Regions from separate parts of the Acidaminococcus nyctereutis genome, predicted to be linked through region 1. Evidence: predicted binding sites of a transcription regulator. Region 1 holds the regulator's gene; the other holds the start of a gene.
The links. The regulator HrcA, encoded in region 1, represses chaperone genes, less so after heat shock. The targets are predictions, from matches to a motif close to TGTTAGCACTCNNNTNANNNGAGTGCTAACA.
Positions count from the first base shown of each region.

Region 1 (9,928 bases):
GATCACACCGCTCATTCCGCCGTGGACAAAGCCTCCATCAGCGGCAGGGCTGAAGAAAAAGGCGGGATCCACATGGGGGACGCCCAGAACGATGAAGAGAAACAGGGCAATCAGGAGGAAGGCCGTTGCTGTATTCTGGAATATGGTGACGATCCGGTTGCCCCGGATCGTCAGCAGAAAATGGACTGTCAGAATTACCATACTTGTGATGGATGTATGTTCTCCCAAAACAGGCCAAAGACTGCTTAAATAGCTGGTCAGAGCCAAAGAATATCCGGTAATCCCAAAGGCCCACATTACGTTAGTCCATCCGCCATATCCAGTGAGCACCGGCGGCAGCATCATGCCTCTCATACTGTAGTCGCCGCCATTGACCACAAAGATACTGGAAAGAGCCAAATTGTACCAGTAGGCGAATAACATATAGAATACACCAATCAGCGTAACCACCAGGACGGACCTGCCCGTCATGCCAATGGCTGAGCCCAGTGTCACAAATATGCCGGATCCGATGGCACCGCCGACTCCCAATCCAATAATATTCACAAGACCGATTTTTTTCATCTGCTCGCTGCTCATTCTTTTTCTCCTCGTATAATATTTTTGTGAGAAAGATAAAATCCGTATGCACTCCCTGCAGTTTCCTTTGTCAATTTCAATATTTGCAGTAAGTTCTGTCTTTTTAAAAAAGAGAAAAAATCCACCTCTTCAAGCAAGAAATCCATATGATTCCGGAACGCTGCTGTCGGAACAGGAATTTTGCGGACTCCTGTTCCAACTGCAGAATTCTTTCAGGAAAATGTGCAGGTGAAATGTGCAGGTGCGTACCTTAGCCTTTTTCTGCTTCTCTTTTGAGGACAGCATCGCAAATTCTGTCCAGTCCTTTTTTAATGGTGGCCTTCGGCATTGCCAGGTTCAGACGGATAAAGCCTTTTGAATTATCTACAAAGAGGGAATCCCCGCCTTCCAGCAGGACGCCCGCCTGGTTGGCCATGAAGTCGGGAATATTCTCCACATCTCCCAGATACGGGTTCATATCCACCCAGGCCAGATAGGTTGCCTGAGGAATCCTGAACACAATCTTCGGCAGTCTTTGGGCCAGGGTGTCCTGGACCAGCTTGAAATTTCCATCCAGATACGCTTTCAACTGATCCAGCCATTCATATCCGTGCTGGTAGGCCGCTGTGTGGGCCGCAATGGAAAGGGGATTCACGTTCATGGCGTAGGTATCAGTATACTGTACATAGAGTTTTCTCAGGCTTTCATCCCGAATGATGATTTCTGCAAACATCATCCCTGCCATATTGAACGCTTTGGAAGCGGAGGTGCAGGAAATCAGCTTTTGGTAGCCGGGCATGATCTTTGCCATGGGGATATGGTGTTCTCCCTGGCGCAGCAGGTCGCAGTGGATTTCATCACTGATGATCCACAGGTTGTGTTTTTCCACGATGGCAGCAACTTTCTTCAGTTCTTCCTCCGTCCAGACGCGGCCTGTGGGGTTGTGGGGGTTGCACCAGATGAGAAGTTTGGTCAGCGGGTTGGCGGCATCTCTTTCCAGTGCATCAAAGTCGATGGTCCAATTGCCTTCTGCATCGCGTTTTAGTTTGTTATGGATGGCGTGTTTGTGCTTGTAATCGATGGGATGCTGGAAATACCCGTAGGCAGGGGTGTTGATGATGGCATATTCATGGTCGGTGAGCAGCAGTTCCACCAACTGGTACAGGGCGGGAATGATTCCCAGGGAGAAGCAGATTTCTTCTTTCGGATAAGTCCAGCCGTACATTTTCCGGTTCCAGGCATTATAGGCCTCATAAAAATTCGGTTCAAAAACCTGGCTGTAGCCGATGATTCTCTTGTCGGCACGGTCTTTGATGGCCTGGATGATGTCCGGGCACATGGCAAATTCCATATCGGCCACCCACATACGGATAAATTCTTCATCTTTAAAGGGGAACTTCTTTTTGCCTTCATAGTCATGGAAAATATAGCCTCGGAAACCATCCGTGTTCAGGGCATTGGTATGACGCCGTTCCACATATTCATCAAAATTATATTGCATGGTAAAAATCCTCCTTGAAAACTGTTTATTTTCCAACGATTTCGTTCAAGGAGTCTGGCCAGAATCCTCTTAACGTCTACATGCGCATTATAGCGCAGAGGCTAGAGCCTGTAAAAAGAAGGAAAGTTTCTTAATATGAAACTTTTAATCCGTTATGTTTCACCTGAGTGGATTTTTTTACGCATCTCATGATATAATTATCTGAAATTATGAAATAATTGTTGGATTTATGAATTTGTTGATTTATAGGAAACAACAGACGGAGGTCTTTCAGTATGATGATCAGGGAAGAAATCGGTAAAAAGATCAACATTTACCGGCGGGCGAAAAAAATGACCTTGGAGGAACTTTCCCAACGGGTCTGCAAAAGCAAGTCCACTCTTTCGAAATATGAAAAAGGGGCTATTTCCATCGATATCGAAACTTTGTACGATATAGCTTCCGCACTGAATATCCATGTGGAGCAGCTGCTGTATATCACGCCCCAGGAAGGAAATCTTCAGAATGATGCGGCCTGTCCTGCATTTTTTAAGGATCTTTCCCGGTTTTATGCTTATTATTTCGATGGAAGGGACCACCACCTTGACCGCAGCGTGTTCGATGTCCTTTCCAGGGGGGAGGAAGGGAAATACCGCCTCATGATGTATATGAATTTCAAAAATTATGATTCCTATCAGGAATGTGAAAATACGTACTGGGGCTATATCCAACACTTTGACGCTATGTCAAGGATCACGCTGACCAATAAAGATACGCCCATGGAAAATGTCATCATCCAGGTGCTGGCCTCTTTCCTGGATTCTCCTGTGAAATGGGGCCTGTTTACAGGATTTTCCTCCCGTCCCATGATGCCGGTGGCTTTGAAAATCCTTCTGAGCAAGCAGCCCCTCAAAGAAGAGGAATCCCTGGTCAAGAAACTGAAAGTTTCCCGGGAAGATGTGCGCAACCTCAAACACTATAACATGCTTTCCGTGACATGATTCCAATCCTGCCACCGGCAGGGGCAGAAACGATTCCCTTTGCAGCCACCCTTTTTTGTGGTATCCTTTTTTTATTAGCCATGAACATGAAAAGGGGAAAGCTTTGAATATGGAACGAATGAAAGGAAACCTTCTTCTGCTGCTGACGGCCCTGATCTGGGGCAGCGCTTTTGTGGCCCAGAGCGTGGGCATGGACTATGTGGGGCCTTTTACTTTCAACGCCGCCCGGAACCTTTTGGCCACCGGAGTCCTGGTGCCGGTGGTACTGGCTTTTGGGGGAAAACACCAGGGCAATCTGTGGCAGCGGCTGCGGCCCGATGCCGTGACGGTGAAGGCGGGGCTGTGCTGCGGGGTCATCATGGGGGTGGCCAGCAACCTCCAGCAGGTGGGGATTGCCCAGACCACCGCCGGGAAGGCCGGGTTCATCACCGCCCTGTACATTATCCTGGTGCCCATCCTGGGCTGGTTCCTGGGGCGGACGGTGCGGAAGATCCTGCTTTTGTGCGTGCCCATGGCCCTGGTGGGATTCTATCTGCTTTGCGTCACCGGGGATTTCACCATTTCCTTCGGGGATTTCCTGGTGTTCCTGTGTGCGGTGTTCTTTGCCCTCCACATCCTGTGTGTGGACCATTTCCTGCTGCAGGGGGCCAGCGGGGTGCGGGTGGCCTGGATCCAGTTCGCCATGACCTTCCTGGTCTCCCTTTTGGGGGCCCTGGTGTGGGAAACCCTGCCCGCCGCCGGTCTGGGCCCTGCCCTGTGGGCGGCTCGGTGGCCCCTGCTGTATACGGCGGGGCTTTCCAGCGGGGTGGCCTATACCCTCCAGATCGTAGGGCAGAAGTACACCGACCCCACCACCGCCACCCTGATCATGAGCCTGGAATCGGTGTTTGCGGTGCTGGCCGGGTGGCTGTTCCTGGGAGAAGTGATGAGCGTCCGGGAAATCATCGGCTGCGGGCTGGTATTCGCCGCCGTGCTCCTGGCCCAAATCTAAGGAGGAAAAAATGCTTCAGCCCTGGGAATCTTATCAGGCGGTCTATGTCCACATCCCATTCTGTGTCCATAAATGTGCCTACTGCGATTTCGCTTCTTATCAGATTTTCAATGAACATATTATGAGCGACTATGCCCGGCGTTTGGTGGAGGAAATCTCTGCCTGGACGCCGGCTTTGCCGGTTTCGCCTACCGCTACCGTGTATTTCGGCGGAGGGACCCCCAGCGTGCTGCCCCTGGATGACCTGGAAAAAGTGGTCACGGCCCTGAAGGAGCGGGGATTCTGGCAGCAGCCGGCAGAAGCCACCCTGGAAGCCAATCCGGGGACGGTGGATCTGGCGAAGCTCCGATTCTATCGGCAGCTGGGCTTCGACCGGCTGAGCCTGGGGATCCAGTCCTTCCAGCCTGCAGAACTGGCCGCCATGGGACGGATCCATACGGCAGAAGATGCGGAAGCGGCCATCGCCCTGGCCCGAGAAGCCGGCTTCCAGCGGATTAGCGGGGACCTGATCTACGGGTATCCCGGCCAGACGGTGGCAAGCGTCCAGGATTCCCTGGAACGGCTGCTGAAAACCGGGGTGGACCATGTGTCCGTCTACGGCCTCACCGTGGAAGAGGGGACACTGCTGGCCAAACAGCTCCGGGAGGGGGAAGCTGCTCTGCCTTCGGAAGACGAAACAGGGGCCATGTACGATTTCCTCATGGAAGCGCTGCCCCAAGCCGGCTACCAGCGGTACGAGATTTCCAATTTCGCCCGGCCCGGCCAGGCATCCCGGCATAACCAGGTGTACTGGCATTACGATCCCTATATGGCCTTCGGGGCGGCCGCCTGCCGGTTCGACGGAAAAATCCGGGAGACCAATCCTCGGAATCTCCAGGCCTATCTCCAGGGGGCGCGTCCGGAGCGGGAAATCCTCACCTCCGAAGACCGTCGGGCGGAACTGGCCTTCATGAACCTGCGGACTGCCAAGGGACTGTCTTTGCAGGAATTCGCCCAGCGGACAGGAGAAGATTTCTTTCATATATATAAAGAAGGCTTTGCCCATTGCAGGGAACATGGCTGGATCGCCCGGGAAGGAGACCGGATCCATCTGACGGAACAGGGGATGCAGTACGGCAATCTGGCTTTTGAGGAATTTCTGTAAAAAGAAAAATATTTTCTGCAAATCTATTGACAATTTGACTAAAGAGGTGTATCTTTACACTTAGATGTTAGCACTCCAACCATTAGAGTGCTAACAATCGAGAAGAGAGATGATTACAGTGCTAAGTGACCGCAAGAAAAAAATCCTTCAACTGATCATTGAAGATTATATTGAAACGGCTGAGCCTGTAGGATCTCGCAGCATCGCCAGGAAATACAATCTGGGGATCAGCCCGGCAACCATCCGGAACGAGATGTCCGACCTGGAACTGTTGGGTTATCTGGAGCAGCCCCACACTTCGGCAGGACGTGTCCCGTCAGCGGCTGCCTATCGGTACTATGTGGATTCCCTGGCCAAACCGGATGCCCTGGCGCCCAATGATGTGGCGCTGATCAACAGCTGGTTCCGGGAACGGGTCCACAGCATCGACGATATCTTCCAGTCCACCGCCAAGATCCTGTCACGGATGAGCAAGAACGTGTCCGTGGTACTGGCCAACAAGGACAGCGAAAGCGTCTTTTCCTACTTGCGCTTCCTGCCCCTCAACGAGCACCAGGCCATCCTATGCATCGTGGCCAATGACGGGCGGATGGACAACAGTGTGATCCAGATCCCGGCTGGCATGAGCCGCCTGGAAATGGACACCCTGGCCCAGCGGGTGACCAACAGACTCCATGGGATGAAGCTGGACGATATCACAGACCAGATCCTGAAAGACGTCCGGGATGCCCTGGCTGGGGACAAAGCCCTGTATGCTTCTCTGATCCAAGTGGTCAGACAGATGCGGAGCGGCCAGCAGGAGAACAAGATGTACCTGGGCGGTACCAAACAGCTGCTCAACCAGCCGGAATTCAAGGATCCGGAACGGATCCGAGAGCTGCTGAGTGTGCTGGAGGAAGAGCAGATGCTGAAGGATATGCTGATGGCCGACAAAGACTCCGGTCTCAAGGTGACCATCGGCAGTGAAAACAAATTTTCCGGCATCCAGGACTGCAGCATGATCCAGGCCACCTACCGGCTCAACGGACAGGTGGTGGGGACCCTGGCTGTCCTGGGACCGACCCGTATGGAATACCGGAAGGTGATTTCCGTGATGGATTACCTCCACAACTACCTGCGGGTGGTCATGAATAAAATGGATGAAAAGTAGGGGAGGACCAATGAAAGAGGAGCAGCAGAAGAACCCGGAAACCGTGAAGGCAGAAACGGCCCAGGCCGAGACGGAGGCAGAAGAAACCGCGGAACAGGCCAAGACGGCAGGAGCCGGAGCGGCTGACGTGAAAGACGAAAAAGCAGCGGAACCCGATCCCAGAGACGAAAAGATCGCCCAGCAGGAAAAGCAGATTGCTGAACTGCAGAACAGGCTCCTGCGGCTGCAGGCCGATTTTGACAACTTCCGGAAACGGAACAATGAAGAACGGGAACGGCTAGGCCGGTATGTCACCGGACAGGTGGCCCGGGAATTTTTGAAGGTGCTGGATAACTTCGAGCGGGCGGAAGCCAGCCTGGAAGCCAGCAAAGACGGAGAAGCCCTGAAGAAAGGCATGGGGATGATCCACAAGCAGTTCGAAAAGGCTCTCCAGACCCTGCATATCGAAGAGATCCCGGCGGAAGGCAAACCCTTCGATCCCCAAATCCACGAAGCCGTCATGCAGGGCAGCAATCCGGATCTGCCGGATGAAAGCATCGATCTGGTCCTGGAAAAGGGCTATAAGATCGGGGACGACGTGATCCGCCATTCCAAGGTGCGGGTCGTCCGGAACGATTGAAGATAACGTGTTGAACGATTGATAATTCCAGATTTGACAGGAGGAATTCATTATGTCTAAGATTATTGGTATTGACTTAGGGACCACCAACTCCGTAGTCGCTGTGATGGAAGGCGGCGAACCTACAGTTATCACCACCCAGGAAGGCGGCCGGCTGACTCCTTCCGTGGTTGGCTTTACGAAAAACGGGGAAAGACTGGTAGGCCAATTGGCCAAACGCCAGGCTGTATCCAACCCGGAACGGACCATCAGCTCCATCAAACGGCACATGGGCACCAAATACACCGTGACTATCGATGGCAAGAGCTATACGCCGGAACAGATTTCTGCTATGATCCTGGAAAAGATGAAAGGCGATGCAGAACGGTATCTGGGTGAAAAAGTCACGGAAGCCGTCATCACCGTACCGGCTTACTTCAACGACAGTCAGCGGCAGGCCACCAAGGATGCAGGCCGGATCGCCGGACTGGATGTAAAGCGGATCATCAACGAACCCACGGCTGCCGCTCTGGCTTACGGCATCGATAAATCCGACGACCATACCATCCTGGTCTATGACTTGGGCGGTGGCACTTTCGATGTGTCCATCCTGGAACTGGGCGACGGCGTGTTCGAAGTGAAGTCCACCAACGGGGATACCCATCTGGGCGGCGATGACTTCGATAAACGCATCATGGACTGGATGTGCGATGAATTCAAGAAACAGAATGGCATCGACCTGACCGGGGACAAGATGGCCATGCAGCGGATCCGTGAAGCGGCTGAAAAAGCCAAGATCGAGCTGTCCAATATGCTGACCACCAATATCAACCTGCCCTTCATCTCTGCAGGCCCTAACGGCCCGCTCCATATGGACCTGGATCTGACCCGGGCCAAATTCGATGAAATGACCAGCGACCTGGTAGACCGGACCATCGTCTGCGTCAACAAGGCCCTGAGCGACGCCAACATGACCCCGAAAGACATCAACAAGGTCCTGCTGGTCGGCGGTTCTTCCCGTATCCCTGCGGTGCAGGAAGCCATCAAACGGACCATGGGACAGGAACCGGCCCATGGGGTGAACCCGGATGAATGTGTGGCTGTAGGGGCTGCTATCCAGGCCGGTGTACTGGCTGGGGATGTGAAAGACGTCCTGCTGCTGGATGTGACGCCGCTGTCCCTGGGTATCGAAACCATGGGCGGTGTGATGACCAAGATCATTGACCGGAACACCACCATCCCGACCTCTAAGAAACAGGTATTCTCCACGGCTACCGACAACCAGCCCTCTGTGGATATCCACGTCCTCCAGGGCGAACGGGAAATGGCTGCGGATAACAAGACCCTGGGCCGTTTTGAACTGTCCGGCATCCCGGCTGCTCCTCGGGGAATCCCTCAGATCGAAGTGGCTTTCGACATCGATGCCAACGGCATCGTAAACGTCAGTGCCAAAGATTTGGGCACGGGTAAGGAACAGAAGATCACCATTACTTCTTCCGGCAGCCTTAGCAAGGAAGAAGTGGATAAGATGGTCAAGGAAGCCCAGGCCAACGAAGCCGCTGACAAGAAGCGGAAGGAAGCGGTAGAAGCCAAGAACCAGGCCGATACCCTGATCTACCAGGCTGAAAAGACCATCAAAGATATGAACGGCAAGGGCCATGACGACCTGATCAAGAAAGTCCAGGATGCCATCGGCACCTTGAAGGAAACCATGAAGGGCGACGATACCGACAAGATCAAAGCCGATACGGAAGCCCTGCAGAAACCCCTGTATGAACTGAGCGCCGAACTGTACAAGCAGAACCAGGGCACAGCCCAGGGTACTGCCGGTGCCAACGCCAATGCCGGTGCAGGCGCCAATGCAGGGACCGAAAGCAAGAAAGCCGACGACGATGTAGTGGATGCTGAAGTCGTGGACGACGACAAGAAATAAGCTTTCCTAGAGGGAGATACGGATGGCAGAGAAGAGAGACTACTATGAAGTGCTGGGCGTTTCCAAAGACGCTACAGCCGACGAGCTGAAAAAGGCTTACCACAAACTGGCCCGGAAGTATCACCCTGACCTGAACAAAGACAATCCGGAAGCAGCGGATAAATTCAAAGAGGCCAACGAAGCCTACAGCGTTCTCAGTGATCCCCAGAAGAGAGCGGCCTATGACCAGTACGGCCATGCCGCTTTCCAGAACGGGGGAGGACCTGGCGCTGGGGCCGGCAATCCCTTCGGGGGCGGGTTCCAGGGCTTCGGCGGTTTCAGCGGCGAAGGCATGGACGACATCTTCAATATGTTCTTTGGAGGTGCCGGACGAGGCGCCGGCCACCGGGCCGATAACGGTCCCCGGCAGGGAGCCGACCTGCGGATGGATACCCAGATCACCTTTGAAGAAGCGGCCTTTGGTACGGAAAAGAAAGTGCCTTTGAACCGGGAAGAGGAATGTGAGACTTGTCACGGTTCCGGTGCTGCCCCCGGCAGTACGCCGGAGACTTGTCCGGACTGCCATGGGACCGGGGAGATCCGGGTCACCCAGAATTCTCTCTTTGGCCAGGTGGTCAATGTCCGGACCTGTCCCAAATGCCATGGGACTGGGAAAATCGTCACCCATCCCTGTAAGGACTGCCACGGCACAGGCCGGGTGAAGAAAAAACGGGTGCTGACCGTGAAGATCCCTGCCGGAGTGGACAATGGTTCCCGTCTGCGGGTGGCCGGAGAAGGGGAAGCTGGGATCCGGGGCGGACGCCCTGGGGATCTGTATGTGTACCTGTATGTGAAACCCCACAAGTTCTTTGAACGGGAAGGCACCACCGTCACCTGCGAAGTGCCCATCAACATCGTCCAGGCGACCTTGGGGGCGGAAATCGAGGTTCCCACCCTGTATGGCAAGGTGAAGGTGAAGATCCCGGAAGGGACCCAGCCCAATAAGATCCTGCGCCTGAAGGGGAAAGGGATCGTATCCCTGCGGACGGGCCAAAAGGGAGACCAACTGGTCCGGATCAAAGTGGTGATCCCTA
Region 1 is NZ_JBQOUY010000008.1:84,971-94,898, reverse strand. Features, by position in the region: gene ACTUHY_RS05985 (APC family permease) at 1-564, opposite strand, end outside; gene ACTUHY_RS05980 (MalY/PatB family protein) at 830-2,059, opposite strand; gene ACTUHY_RS05975 (helix-turn-helix domain-containing protein) at 2,335-3,039, shown strand; gene ACTUHY_RS05970 (DMT family transporter) at 3,149-4,030, shown strand; gene hemW (radical SAM family heme chaperone HemW) at 4,041-5,174, shown strand; gene hrcA (heat-inducible transcriptional repressor HrcA) at 5,284-6,324, shown strand; gene grpE (nucleotide exchange factor GrpE) at 6,335-6,943, shown strand; gene dnaK (molecular chaperone DnaK) at 6,996-8,855, shown strand; gene dnaJ (molecular chaperone DnaJ) at 8,878-9,928, shown strand, end outside.

Region 2 (14,840 bases), on a different contig from region 1:
TCCAGGGCCGGTGCAAACAGTTTGGCAAAAGGCAGCCGGCCGAACCGGCGATGGAGCTCTGCCCAGGCCGCCACCGCACCAGGTACCGTCACCGGCAGCCAGCCCCGCTGAGGCATCTCCTGGCAGCCAGCTGCCAGGACTTTTTCCCGGGTCAACAGGCCAGGAGCCGGACCGCTGCCGTTCAGGCCATACAATTTTCCGCCGGTCCAGACCAGGGCAAAGGCATCGCTGCCCAGCCCATTGCTGGTCGGTTCCACCACAGTCAGGCAGATGGCCGCCGCCAGGGCTGCATCCACCGCATTCCCTCCCTGGAGCAGCATCCGGAGCCCGGCCTGGGCCGCCAGCGGCTGTCCGGTGCACACCATGCCCTTCCGGGCGAAGATGGTCCGCCGCCGGGAAGCATACGGATAAACAGACGCATCAAATTCCATTTTTGCACCTCCTATGGATCAGTAAGCCCCTACCAAAAAGCCGAAATATAAAGGCAGTTCCAGGATTTTTCCCTTCCGGGCCACATTATCCATCCCCAGCTGGATGGCCTGTTCTACCTGGTACTTTTCCGGCTGCTGGAGGAGGGTCTTCAGGCTCTTGGTATTCCCGGTGGAAGGGGTCGCTTTGACCAACGTGCTTTTTCCTTCGTGGAGGATGACGAAATCCACTTCCAGCCCAGAATTTTTGTGATAGTAGTACAGCTTCCGGCCGCTCTTGCTCAGAAGATCCGCCGCCAGGCTCTCATAGACAGCTCCCTGACAGCCGGACAGATCTCCCTGGAGGAGCTTCTGCCGGTTTTCCCCGGTGAGCATGGCCGCATACAGCCCCACATCTTTCATATAGACTTTAAAAATGGTGGGGACCGCATGGCGTTCCAGGGGCAGCCCCGGCTCCGTCAGGTTATAGCTCCGAGTGACGATGCCAGCTTCTTCCAGCCACAGCAGCGCCCCTTCGAACTGGGAAGCCTTGGACCCTTTCTTCAGCTGGGCATACTGGTATTTTTTATTTTCCTTGTCCAACTGGAGCGGGACAGCCTCCAGCACCGTCTTCAGTTTGGCCCGGGCCCTTTTGTTCACCTGGACGAACAGGTTCTCTTCATAATCCTGGAGGATCTTCTGCTGCATCTCCAGGACTTTCTTCAAGTCATGGTTCCGGACGTATTCTTCCACCACAGCCGGCATCCCTCCTACCAGGGCATACTGGCGCAGCAGCTCATTGAGCCGCAGGTGCAGGGCTTCCGGCACCGGGGTTTCCCGATCCAGGCTCTGGTGGAGCATATCCAGGACCGGGGACGTGATCCCGTTGGCCCAAAGGAACTCCTCGAAATCCAGAGGGACCATATTTACAACGGTTTCGCAGCCCACGGCAATGGGAGCCCCTTCCTTACCGTAGCCTTTGACTCCCAGCAGGGATCCGGCCGCGATCACATCATACCGTCCGTCCATTTTGAAGGCCTTCAGAGCGGTCCTGGCTTCTGGGCATTCCTGGATCTCATCCAGGACCAATACCGTCCGGTAGGGTTCGAATACGGCTTCCGGCCCGGCTAGCGCCGTGATCAGCATCACCAGATAGTTCACATCCAGGGAATCTTTGAAGATAGCGGCGTAATCTGGTTTTTCCTGGAAATTCAGGTAAACCACATGGTCATATTCCTTCCTGGCAAAATCCAGGATGGAGGTGGTCTTTCCGCAATGGCGGCACCCCTTGACCACCAGGGGATTGTGTTTCGGGACCTGTTTCCAGGTCTGCAGGAACTTTTCAATCTTGCGCTGAAGCATAGGACTCCTCTTTCTTTTCCAATGGGATACGGTTCGTGATTATACTGAGCTCCTTACACTTTACAGGAAATGGAGCCATTTTTCAAGGAAGTTTTATGCTTTTTTCCCGTTTTATTTTTCACAAGCAGACTGAAATACTTTTTCTACCAGTTTCAAGGTCACCTGGCAGGATTTTTCCAAAGATGGCAGGGGCAGGAATTCGTACCGGGAATGGAAATTCAGGGCCCCTGTAAAGTAATTGGGGGTGAAGATGCCCTGGGTGGACAAATAAGAGCCGTCTGTTCCTCCCCGCATAGCAAGGGTCTTGGGAGAGATGCCCAGTTCTTCCAGGGCTTCGTAGAGGAAATCTACGGCTTCCCGATTATCCGGAGTCATAGCATCGGCGATGTTGCCGTAGATGTCTTCCAGGGTGCAGCGGATCCGAGCCCGGGGTTCCTGGGCTTTCAGCCGTTCCACATTGGCCAGGATGGTCTGTTTCCGGGCTTCGTACCGGGTTTTGTCGTGGTCCCGGATGGCCATCTGTACCGTGGCCTGGGACGCATTGGACTGGATGCTCTTGATCCAGATATACCCTGCCTTCCCTTCGGTACATTCCGGGGTTTCCTTCCGGTCGAAGAAATTGGCGAAATCCACGGCTAGCAGGGTGGGATTCACCAGGTTTCCCTTGGCGTTCATGGGATGGGCGCTGATGCCCTGGATCTCCACGGTGGCAGACCCGGCATTGAAAGTTTCATACACCACTTCTCCCAGAGCGCAGCAGTCGATGGTATAGGCGAAATCTACCGGGAATCGGCTGCAGTCCAAGGCTTTAGAACCCTTCAGTCCCACTTCCTCGTCCGGGACGAAAGCCACATAGATAGCTCCATGGTGGATCTCCGGATGGTCCGTCAGGTATTGGAGCAGGGTCATCACATTGGCGATGGCCGCTTTGTTATCGGCACCCAGGACGCTGGTCCCGTCCGTGAACACAATATCCTGCCCCACATAGGGAACCAGTTCCGGATGGTCAGCAGCCTTCATGATGAGCCCTTTAGCGGCGTTGAGGACCACGTCGCCGCCAGGATAGTTCCGGACCACCTGGGGATGGACTTCCGAGCTCAGGTCCACGTCCACTGTATCCAGATGGCAGCAGAAGCCGATCTTGGGCACGGACCCGATAAAACCGGCGGGCAGGTTGGCAGGCAGATATCCGGTGAGGACACAGTGCTCACTGAGATGGAGATCTTCCAGATCCAGGATCTCCAATTCCGCTTCCAGCTGCCGGGCCATATGCCATTGCTCTGGAGTACTGGGGACCTGGGCTGCTCCCGCCCGGCTCTGGGAGGGAATATTCACATAGCGCAGGAAACGGTCGAGCAGTTGGTCGGTGAGTTGGGACATGGGCAATTCCTCCTTGCAGGGTTATTTTGGGGATATTATACCATAAGAAGTCAGGGGGGTAGGTAGGTAGGTGGGTGGGTGGGTGGTTAAATCCGTAGGGGCGGACCAAGGGTTGCACGGCAATCCCGCCAGGTCCGCCCGCAAAGGGTTCATCGTTCATCGTGGGTCGTTTGTCGTTAAGGAGGAAAACCCCACGGGTTTTTCTGGAATGGAAACGCAGCTGACACCGCTAACCCACCACCAGCCTGACGGCCGGTCCCCCGCCCTTGAAAAGGGCGGATAGAAAAAGAAGCCAGGCGCACGAGATGGGTCCAGATGCGCGAAAGCGGGAATTTTTGAATGCGTCATAGTACATGGTAGTACATGTCGCTTTCAAAAATTCCCGCTGACAAAGCAGATAGGCCCATATCGTGCGCCTGGGTTATGCGTCAGCCTTTACTAAAGCAAGTCCGATTCTCCCCCTCTTCTCCTCCACACTGATGACCTTGACCTGGACCGTCTCTCCGGCGCTGACCACATCCAGGGGATGTTTGACCCGTTTTTCGCTCATGTGGGAAATGTGGATGAGGCCGGCGGTTTTGATGCCTATATCCACGAAGGCCCCGAAATCAGTGACGTTTCGGATGGTGCCCCGGAGGATGCTCCCTACTTTGATGTCGGACAGCTTCACGATGTTCTGCCGGGTAAGGGGGACCGGAAGGTCGGCTCGAGGATCCCGTCCGGGAGCCACCAGGGCAGCTAGGATATCATGGACGGTAGGTTCCCCGGCCTCCAGTTCCCGGGCCAGCCGGGCTTCGTCCACCTGTTTCCGCCGATCTGCCAGCCGGGCCAGCTTTTCTTTGTCCTGCAGGTCTTCCAGGGTAAATCCCAGCTTTTCCAGGATCTGATGGGCCAGTCCATAGGATTCTGGATGGACGGGGGTATCATCCAAGGGAGATTTGCCTCCGTGGATCCGCAGGAAGCCAGCACACTGGGTAAAGGCAGCCGGACCCAGCCGGGGCACCTTCAGCAGCTGCCGCCGCCCGGTGAACCGGCCATGGGCATTCCGGTACGCTACGATATTCCCGGCGGTAGCCGAAGTGATCCCGGCCACATGGCGGAGCAGGGCGGGAGAAGCGGTATTCAGGTCCACCCCAACATGGTTCACCACCCGTTCCACCACTCCATCCAGGGTGCCAGCCAGGGCTTTCTGGTCCACATCGTGCTGGTACTGTCCCACCCCGATGGCCTGGGGATCGATCTTCACCAGTTCTGCCAAAGGATCCTGGACCCGCCGGGCCATGGATACGGCACCCCGGATGGTCACATCGTATTCCGGCAGCTCCTCCTGGGCCAGTTTGGAGGCGGAATAGACGGAGGCGCCGGCTTCGTTTGTAATCAGATAATGGACATCCTTCAGCTGATTCTCTTGGATCAGCTGAGCGGCAAACTGCTCCGTTTCATAGGAAGCTGTGCCATTGCCAATAGACAGCAGGGTCACATGATACTTTTTGATCATAGAAAGGAGCAGGGTTTTGGCCTTTTTCTTCTGACCTTCGCTCTGGGTCACCTGGATCACTCCATGGTCCAGTACCTGGCCGGTAGGATCCACCACTGCCACTTTGCACCCGGTCCGATAGCCTGGATCAAGGCCCATTACCGTATGGCCTCCCAGCGGAGCCTGGAGCAGCAGCTGTCCCAGATTGGCACCAAACACTTTGATAGCCTGGGCTTCCGCCTGTTCTGTCAGTTGGTTCCGGATTTCCCGTTCCAAAGCCGGGAACAACAGTCGCTTCCAGCTGTCCGCCAGGGCTTCCTTCAGCTGCTCCCGGTAGATGCAGGGCCGGCGGAGGACCCGCCATTCCATCTTCCGGAGCGCGTTCTGTTCATCCCATACCAGATGGACTTTCAAACAGCCCTTCTTTTCTCCTCGGTTGATAGCCAGTACCCGGTGGGAAGGCAAGGTCCGGACCGGTTCCCGGTAATCGGCGTACATCAGGAAGGTTTGGGCTTCTTCCGCCTCTTCCACCAGTTCGGTCTGGAGGAAGCCGTGGTTCCAGAGTTGTTCCCGGAGCGTCTGACGCAAGGTGGGATCTTCCGCTGCCATTTCCGCCACGATGTCCCTGGCTCCGGCCAGGGCGTCTTCCGCCGTTTCCACGCCCTTTTCCGGATCAACATAAGCCCGGGCAGCGGTCAGGGCATCCCCCTTCAGGTCCCGTTGGATCAGGAACGCAGTAGCCAAGGGTTCCAAGCCTTTTTCTCTGGCTTGTTGGGCACAGGTACGCCGTTTTTGCTTATAAGGCAGGTAATAATCTTCCAGTTCAGTCAATTTCTGGGCGTTTTCGATGACCTGGCGCAGTTCCGGCGTGAGTTTTCCCTGTTCGTCGATCTTGGCCAGGATCTCTTCTTGGCGCTTTACCAGGTTCCGGAGAGTCCCCAGCCGTTCCTCGATGGTCCGGATCTGTTCATCCAGCAGGGACCCTGTGGCTTCTTTCCGGTAACGGGCGATGAAGGGAACCGTATTCCCTCCATCCAGTAATTCTACAGTCCTTTCCACCTGCCAGGGCTGGACGGAAAGTTCCCGGGCAATGGCCGGGGCGATGTCAGTTTGTTTCATTTTATTGTCCTTTCGTGAAAAGGTGTGCCCAGATACGCGAAGACGGAGATTTTGGTTCGTTGTATAACCTCCGACTTCTTCCCTGCGCACAAGAAGGCCCCAGATGCACGAAAGCGGAGATTTTGGAGTTGGGCATAGTACATAGTGGTACATGCCCGGCTCCAAAATCTTCGCTGACAAAGCAGATGAGGTCTTATTGTGTGCAGGGGTTATGCGTTAGCTAAATATGCTTTACCCATATCGGATATGTACTAAGAATGACCACCACCAGCAATGTAGCATAATCCCCCAGGTGCAGTTTCATGGGCCGGCGGTTCTTGTAGGTATTGGGCCCGAAACCCTTCAGTTCCATGGAAAGGGCCAGGGTGTCCGATTTGGCCACCGCCCGCATCACCAGGGGCTTCACCACGGCTAGATAGGCGTAGAGCCGTTTGAAGGCATTCCCCCGGTTGGAATAGCCCCGGCAAGACTGGGCATCCAGGGTAATGGCGGAATCCGACAGGAAATCCGGCACGAACCGCAGAGCCGTGGTGAGCATGAAGGCATATTCATAGGGCATATGGAATTTCTCCACCAGAGCCTGGGCAATGTCCTGGATCCGGGTGGAAGCCAGGAGGCACAGGAAAGCGGTGGTCATGACGAACATCCGCAGGCCCCCGGTGAGGGCCACATAGAGGGGAGAGCCGAACAGCAGCTGGAGCACCACCATCATCCCGGTGAACACTGTCAGGGTCCCGATGGCCGCCATGGTCATCCGGTCCCGCTTGATATACAGCAGGATCACCAGTTCCAGCGCCAGCAGGGTAGCCACCGCCGGGATGGGCAGCAGGAACACCCAGGCCGTCACCGCCAGCACCAGGATCAGTTTGGTAAAAGCTGTAATCTTCATGCTTCGGCACCTTCTTTCGGCTGGATCTTGCTGCACAGGTCTTCCGGACTGTCCGCAGCCACTCCGAACAGAGCCCCCAAACGGGCCAGGACCGGCTGCTTCAATCCCCATTCTTCCACAGGCCGCTTCCCATCGAACAGTTCCGCCGTCTTCCCGTCATAGACCAGCTGGCCGTTATGGAGTACCAGGGCATGGTCCGTATATTTCCGGGCGATTTCCATATCGTGGGTGATCAGGATCAAGGTCATATGTTTTTCTTTCTGGAGCCGGGACAGGTACTCCATCATGTGCTGTTTTTCCTGTTCATCCTGGCCGTTGGTGATTTCATCCAAAATCAGGGTCCGGGGCTGGAGAGCCAGAGCCACAGCCACCCCCAACCGCCGTTTCTGCCCGAAGGACAGTCCCCGGGGATACTGGTCCAGATAGGGAGTCAGCCCCATGGCTTCCACAGCCTCCCGGACCTGCCGGTCCAAGGTCTCCTTGGGCATCTTCCGATTCTGGAGCCCGTAAGCCACTTCATCATAGACCGTATCCCCCAGCAGCTGCAGATCCGGATTCTGGAACACATATCCTACCTTGTCCGCCAGATCGGCCGGTTCACAATCTACGATATCCACTCCATCCACCAGCACCTGGCCGCTCCGGGGATGGTCCAACGCCATGAACAGCCGGCTCAGGGTGGTCTTGCCGCTGCCGTTATGGCCCAGCAGGGCTGCCGCTTCCCCGTCTTCCACCCGGCAGCTGATATCCTGCAGCACAGGGACACCTCTCCGATAGGCAAAGTTCACTGCTTTTGCTTCAATCATGCCTTACCGCCTCCCTGAAATTTCTGGAGCAATTCTTTTTCTGCTTCTTCTTCCGTTCTCCAGTTCCCCAATGGCATCTGATATTTTGCTTCCATTCCTAGTTTCACCAGCCACAGTTCCGGCAGATTTTCCCGCAGGTCTTCCTGGGCAAAGGCAGCCCGGGCCGCTTCTTCAAAGTGTCCCTGGACTCTTGCCTCTCCGCCGCTGATCAGCACCAGATCCGTCATATAGGGCAGCAGGTAGTTCAGGTCATGTTCTACTACCACCACCGTCATCCCGTGCTGCTGGTAGATTTTGTACAGGAGCCCATACAGGGACCGGGCTCCATCCGGATCCAGGGCAGAAATCGGTTCGTCCAAGATCAGGACTTCCGGCCGGCAGGCCAGTACAGAAGCCAGCAGCAGCCGTTGGCGCTGGCCTCCGGACAACTCGTCCAGCTGATAGTTTTCCCGGCCAGGAAGCCCTACATCTTCCAATGCCTGGCTCACCCGGGCATCCACTTCTTCCGGAGAGAAGCCGTGGTTCAAGAGGCCGAAAGCGATTTCTTCTCCAGCCGTCAGGGAAACCATCTGGCTTTCGTAGTCATCCAGCATGATCCCCACCCGCATGGCGATCTCTGAGATCTTCCGGCCCCGGATGTCTTCTCCCAGGACTTCTACAGAACCGTGGTACCGGCCGCCATAATAATGGGGGACGATCCCCGTCATGGCTTTACACAGAGTGGTCTTGCCCGCACCGCTGGGACCAGCAATGGCCGTGAAGCTGCCCTTCTGGATATCTAGGTTGATGTCCTTCAGGACCAGATCACTGTTCAAGTAAGCAAAATAAAAATCGGAAATCCGGATAGCGCTGTCACTCATGGCGTTTTCCCTCCGTAGCAAAGAAAATCTTCCGTACCGGGCCATAGAGCACTTGGGTCACCACACCGTTCAGGACGCCCACGGTGAGCACCACCGGCAGCATGGCATGGGTCCACACGGTAAGAGGTAAGCCCAGCACCAGCTTCAGGATATAGGTGAACACGCTGCCGCTTACCGAAGTGGCCAGAAAACCTATGATGAACGGTTTGACCTTCAGTCCGTCCAAATGGGCCAAAGCAAACGTCTTCACCAGGAGACAGGCCGTCAGGGCACCGCTCAGTTCACTGGCGATGTTCCCCAGGGGAAAGGCAGATTTGGAAGAGGGGATCAAGGTCAGTCCAGCCACGAACCCGATGCCCAGCGCCCGGGTAGGGCCTGGTTTGGTCAGGCTGATGGTGATGGAATACATGGCGATGGTCCAGTTGGGGGTTACCCCGCCCACATTGGGGCTGATGGTGTGGAGGATGACACCGATGGCCAGCAGCAGCGCCGTCATAGCTACCCAGCGATGGGTGTCCCGTGCTGCTTCCACCGTGATCAGATCCGGAATCGGTTTATCCATGATACGATGCTCCTTTGCTGCAATGGATTATAGAATATAGTTTATGGGGCCGCCGGGTGGATGTCAAGAAAAAAGAGAAACTGCTGCCTACGCAACAGTCCCTCTTTTTCTTTCAGCGGAGATTCGCTTCCGATTCCCGTCCTTCGGGCCGAAAAATCTGACAGCAGACTTCCAATAATTTTTTCTTTTGGGTTTCCAGTTCTACCAAAAGCATTTCGATCCGCTCCGACGGCACCTGGAAAACTTCCAAAGCCTGTGTCAGGATCAGCCTCTTCAGCTGTTCCCGGGGAAACAGGTATTTAAAGTCATGGGCCATGATATACCCGCCCAGGGAAGCCCGGACCACCAGCACTCGTTCATAGCACTCCTGAGCAGTAAACTGCTGGGCAAAGGTCAGGTGGGCATAGGAAGCATGCCGGTCCACCAGCAGTTCGAACAGCCGGGATGTGGTATACAGGGTCCGGAAAAGGCTGCAAAGCAAAGCACTTTTATCCACGGCTTCCAAGGCTATGGCCAAGGGCACGATGTACTGGTACAGGGCCAGCATCTCTTTGGGGTCCTCTTTCAGCAGGATGGCCGAAGGCGCCAGTTCCGCTTCCATCACTTCCTGGGCCCTGGCCAGCAGCATCTCCGATATATCCGCCAGCAATTCGTCCTTGGTTTTATACCAGCGATGGATTTCCCCTTCCCCCACACCGGATTCAGCACTGATCCGGCGAAGAGTCATCCGCTGGTAGCCGGTTTCCTGCATCAGCCATGCTGCCGTTTTCAGGACTTTGTCCCGGCGGTTCCGATCCTGTGGAGTGACGTCTGCCAACGATTGTCTTCTGTTTCTGCCCATAACCCTTGTGACTCCATTCTTCCTAGTAATGAATTGTACTCCATCGATAAAATAGTTCTCTAAGAACACACTATAACACGTGTCAAAACCTCTATCAATTTTTAGAGGAAGAATTCACTTTTTTCATTCTTTTGCCACATTGCTAGATTGACTTCTCCGTAACATGCTTGGGCAGCGGCCGACCAGAAAAGCAAAAGGACTGCCGCTTTTGGCGACAGCCCTTTTGTCTCTGGGAAGTCCCGACTCCCTTTCGGGTCCTTCCTCCCTCGTTATCCTTCGATAGCGATGTATTTCTTGTTTTCTACCTTCTGGGGTTCCTTCTTAGGAATGCTCAGTTCCAGGATCCCATTCTCGTACTTGGCCGTCACATCAGCCTCGGTGACCCCTTCACCCACATAGAAGCTCCGGGCGCACTGGCCAAAGGTCCGTTCACGGCGGATGTACTGACCCTTCTTGTCTTTTTCATCCTTGTCCACACCCTTGCTGGCACTGATGGTCAGATAACCATTTTCCAGCTGTGCATGGATTTCATCCTTCTTGAAGCCCGGCAGATCGATATCCAGTTCGTAGTGGTCGCCCACGTCCCGCACATCGGTCTTCATCATATTTCTGGCATGTTTCCCGTACAGAGGGTTCCGTGCGGTGAACACATCATCAAAGTCATTCATGAGATCATCGAACACATTGTCATTGAAAACGCTAGACAGTAACATAAGCCATTCCTCCATTCAATCTTGGCCTTGAAGGTCAGCTTTTGGAACTACCGAAAGGCTGGATTCCTGTGGCTCCCCAAGGAGCCCATTCTACGTTTCAGGTTCTCTTGGGAACCCTTCTCTGTGGTCTTTCCTTCGTTCTGGTATTATAATAGCACATGTTGTTAGCACTGTCAAGTGTTGAGTGCTAAAAAGTCAAATTTTCTTTGACTTTTACATCTTCACCCTTGCCGGAGAAGCAATCAGGAACAGATTATGGTTTCCCCCTTCTTTTTCCGGGAACTGTCCGTACATATCAAAGGTGGAGAAGAACCGGGCCGCCGGATAGATACCGTAGCCGTCCTGGTTGTGGTCCGTGGTATCATAGGGATCTGCCACGATCAGTACATCATCCTGGATATCCGCAGTCCCCATATCGTCATAACCGATGATCACCTGCCAGTGGCCACCCCAATCGATCCAGCCTGCCAGGATGGGCTTCCCTGCCTTCAGGGTGGCTTTGATGTCTTCCGGGCCAAAGGTCTTCCCGGCCTTGGCGTAGTCTTCCGTAGTGACCAGATCGAAGCCCCCCACCTTTTGGAAGATGTCTTTCATCTGTTCCAAGGTCGTACCGGGATAGCCCTCTGGGAAGCCAGGGACGGTCACATCTTTCAGGGGATGGCGCAGATTCGCCAGTTTCTGCTCCGTCCAGTCCTTCTGCCGGTCGTACCAGCGGAGGACCATCAGGGCAGCAGCCGGTCCGCAGGACCATTCGCTGGACTGCTGGATCGTCTTGAAAGCCGGCAACAGAGTCAGGGACCCTTTGGAATGCATATGATAGAAATCCGGATGGGCATAATAAATGGATTTCTTATGATCCAGCTTCCGTTCGATAGACGCAGCCCCCTGATCCTGGGTGATTTTGGCCGGTTCCTGGAATTTCATGTCATCGCTGAAATTCCGGTGGGAAGCCGCCAGCACCGGCAAAAAGGATCCAGTGGCCAGCAGGCCGGCCAGTACAGCAGAAGTCAACTTTTTCATGATTTTCATGGTGATTCACCTCAGCGTTCAAATAAATAGAGATACTCTATTTTTTATTATACGAAATTCCACAAAAAAAGCCTATCTTCTTTCTCTGGATCGGTGTATAATATTAATGTAACATATTTTATTACAGGAGCGTGATTTCTATGGAAAATCATGAAGCTTTGGTTGCAGAAGTCAAAAATCTGGCAGCAGCCCCCAGCGTCTATAGCGGGCTGAAGGAATTAGCAGAAAAATGGCTGGCTGCAGATGGTACAGCAGCCCAGGCCAACCTGACAGCCCTCCTCCGGGCAGCCCTGAAAGAAGATGTGTGCACCATTGATGAAGTGCTGCCCTTCTTTGCTTCCGAGGAAGCCAAAAAGGCCTTTGGAGAAGAAGCCGCCGCTCAGATGCTGGCCCAGGGCCAGAAAGTCAAGGCGGAAGGGGGCAAATATTGCTTCTGCCCGGCCTGCACCGCCGGTGCCAAGATTTTGGAGATGTTGGGAGAATAAAAAAACGGGGGTGTTGCACGTTACGTGCAACACCCCCGGTCTCATAAGCCGCATAGCGGCTCGGTCTCGGGTCTCGAGTCTCGAGCCGAATGAGAAATTTGCAAGCAAATTTTTTGAATGTACAAACCCTAATCTGCTAACGATAAGATATTCGTTTCTATATCCAGCACGATACTGATTCTACACCTTCAAAAGAACCTGGCCATGGGGACAGGTTCTATCCAACGGCTCGAGACTCACGACTCGAGACCCGAGACCTCAAAAATGGGGCTGTTGCGCATGCAACAACCCCATTTTTTACACCATCTTCTCCGGATGGAACACCTTGTCGAATTCTTTTTCTTCCATGAATCCCAGCTTCAGCACCGCTTCTTTCAGGGAAATATTGTCCTTGAAAGCCAGTTTAGCCACTTGGGCACATTTATCGTAGCCGATATAGGGACTCAGAGCCGTCACCAGCATCAGGGAATGGTGCAGGTTATGGGCCATCTTTTCCTTGTTGGCTTTGATCCCCACCACGCAGTTTTTCCGGAAGGATTCCATCACATCGCCCAGGAGCCGGACGGACTGGAGGAAATTATAGATGGTCACCGGCAGGAACACATTCAGCTGGAAATTCCCTTGGGAAGCCGCAAAGCCAATGGCTGCATCGTTTCCCATGACCTGGACCGCCACCATGGTCACCGCCTCGCACTGGGTTGGGTTCACTTTCCCAGGCATGATGGAGGACCCTGGTTCGTTGGCAGGGATGGTGATTTCCCCCAAGCCATCCCGAGGACCGGAGGCCAGCCACCGCACATCATTGGCCATCTTCATCAGGTTGGCCGCCAGGGCTTTTAAAGCGCCGTGGGCAAAGACCATGTCATCTAAGCTGGTAAGGGCATGGAACTTGTTGGGGGCTGTCACAAAAGGAAAGCCGGTATTCTTGGCAATGAAAGCGGCTGCTTTTTTGTCAAAGCCCTTGGGAGCGTTCAGGCCGGTCCCTACAGCCGTGCCGCCCAGCGCCAGTTCCAGGAGGCCTTTTTCTGCCGCCTTGATCTCCTGCCGATTCCGTTCCAGCATGGTCCGCCAGCCGGAAATTTCCTGAGAAAAGGCCACGGGCACCGCATCCTGGAGATGGGTCCGTCCGGTGGTCACAATCCCCTTATTGGCTTTTTCCAGCTTCTTGAAAGCCGCTACCAGCTCATCCAGGGAAGGCAGCAGGTGCTTTTCCAGTTCCCAGACTGCAGCGATGTGCATGGCCGTAGGAAAGGTATCGTTGGAACTCTGGGACATATTCACATGGTCGTTGGGGTGGAGCAGGGCTTCCCCGGCCATTTCATTTCCCCTGTGGGCGATCACTTCGTTGACATTCATATTGCTCTGGGTCCCGCTTCCCGTCTGCCATACCGCCAGGGGGAAGTTTCCATCCAGCTTCCCCTTGAGGATTTCATCGCAGACTTTGCCGATGGTCTGGCAGCGCTTCTTATCCAGCTTCTCCATCGCCTCATTGGCCTGGGCAGCACTTTTTTTCAGATACGCAAAAGCCCGGATCACTTCCATGGGCATCTTTTCCGTACCAATCTTGAAATTTTCGAAGCTCCGCTCCGACTGGGCGCCCCAATATTTATCTGCTGGGACTTTGATTTCTCCCATAGAATCCCGTTCCACACGCCATTCCTCTTTTTTCGCCATGCTATCCCCTCACTTTTCTCATGATACCTGCATTATTCCATAGCCATATCTGTTTGTCAAACGAATCTGACCTGCAAAAGAAAAAGACCTGTCCATACGGGACAGGCCTTGCAATATCCAAATGGTGATCCACCCGGGACTCGAACCCGGGACACCCTGATTAAAAGTCAGGTGCTCTACCAACTGAGCTAGTGAATCATTGCATTGCAGCTTAATTATTATAGCGTGGCTCAGTCGATTTTGTCAACTGTTTTTTCCAGATTTTGCATATAAAGATCCATTTCATCGGCTATTTTTTTGGAATACTCTACCGCATGGACCACCGTTTTAGCACCGGTGACCACATCTCCGGACGCAAAGACCCCGGGCAGGGTAGTTTCCCCGTCTTCTGTAGTCTTCAGATTCCCCCGGTCGTTCAGTTCCAGGCCCTGGTTGTGTTCCACCAGACGGCGCTTAGGCACCTGGGAAACCGCGATCACTACGCTGTCCACGGGTACCAGCCGGGCGGTATCTTCCAGCACGATTACATGGCCGTCTTCCACTTTGGTATCTGCTACCATGGGACCTTCGTCTTTGATAGCCACGGCGGTCTTGTTGAATTCATACTTTACGCCGTCCAGGAGAGAATACTCATATTCATCCTGGGAAGCGGACACATGGTCCCTACGCACATAGACCGTGACGTTCTTGCAGCCGTGCCGCACCGCGGTACGGGCTACGTCCATGGCAGAGTTCCCGGAACCGAAGATAGCCACACTCTGACCTAGATCCACCGCATCTGGGTTATTCAGGTAACTGATGGCATAATGGACATTCCCAAAGGTCTCTCCCGGGATCAACATCCGTTTAGGCCGCCAGGCGCCGGTGCCGATGAATACGGACTGATAACCGTCCTGGAACAGGTCCTTTAAAGTGATGTTTCCGCCGATGGTGAAATTGAACCGGAATTTGATCCCCATTTCCTTCATCCGGTCTTCGAACCGGTCCAAGATGTAGCGGGGCAGTCGGAAATCAGGGATCCCGTAGCGCATGATCCCCCCGATCTTGTCCCGGGATTCAAAGACGGTGATTTGGTAGCCCCGTTTGGCCAAGATGATGGCAATGGTAATCCCTGCCGGGCCAGCACCGATGATGGCGACTTTTTTCCCGTTGGAAGGGGCTTGCTGGATCTTCAGTCGGTCGAAACAAGAATCAGAGATGTAATTCTCGATGGCAGAAATATGCACTGGAGCCCCC
Region 2 is NZ_JBQOUY010000014.1:945-15,784, reverse strand. Features, by position in the region: gene ACTUHY_RS07950 (gamma-glutamyltransferase family protein) at 1-431, opposite strand, end outside; gene ACTUHY_RS07945 (ATP-binding protein) at 450-1,769, opposite strand; gene pepT (peptidase T) at 1,881-3,149, opposite strand; gene ACTUHY_RS07935 (Tex family protein) at 3,571-5,745, opposite strand; gene ACTUHY_RS07930 (energy-coupling factor transporter transmembrane component T) at 5,966-6,634, opposite strand; gene ACTUHY_RS07925 (energy-coupling factor ABC transporter ATP-binding protein) at 6,631-7,440, opposite strand; gene ACTUHY_RS07920 (energy-coupling factor ABC transporter ATP-binding protein) at 7,437-8,300, opposite strand; gene ACTUHY_RS07915 (tryptophan transporter) at 8,293-8,862, opposite strand; gene ACTUHY_RS07910 (TetR/AcrR family transcriptional regulator) at 8,975-9,679, opposite strand; gene ACTUHY_RS07905 (Hsp20/alpha crystallin family protein) at 9,973-10,416, opposite strand; gene ACTUHY_RS07900 (C39 family peptidase) at 10,630-11,445, opposite strand; gene ACTUHY_RS07895 (heat-shock protein Hsp90) at 11,586-11,930, shown strand; gene fumC (class II fumarate hydratase) at 12,228-13,604, opposite strand; tRNA gene ACTUHY_RS07885 (tRNA-Lys) at 13,727-13,802, opposite strand; gene ACTUHY_RS07880 (NAD(P)-dependent oxidoreductase) at 13,835-14,840, opposite strand, start outside.
Region 2: a site for HrcA is predicted at 10,579-10,609, ahead of ACTUHY_RS07905 (Hsp20/alpha crystallin family protein). Genes of this name have one in related genera too.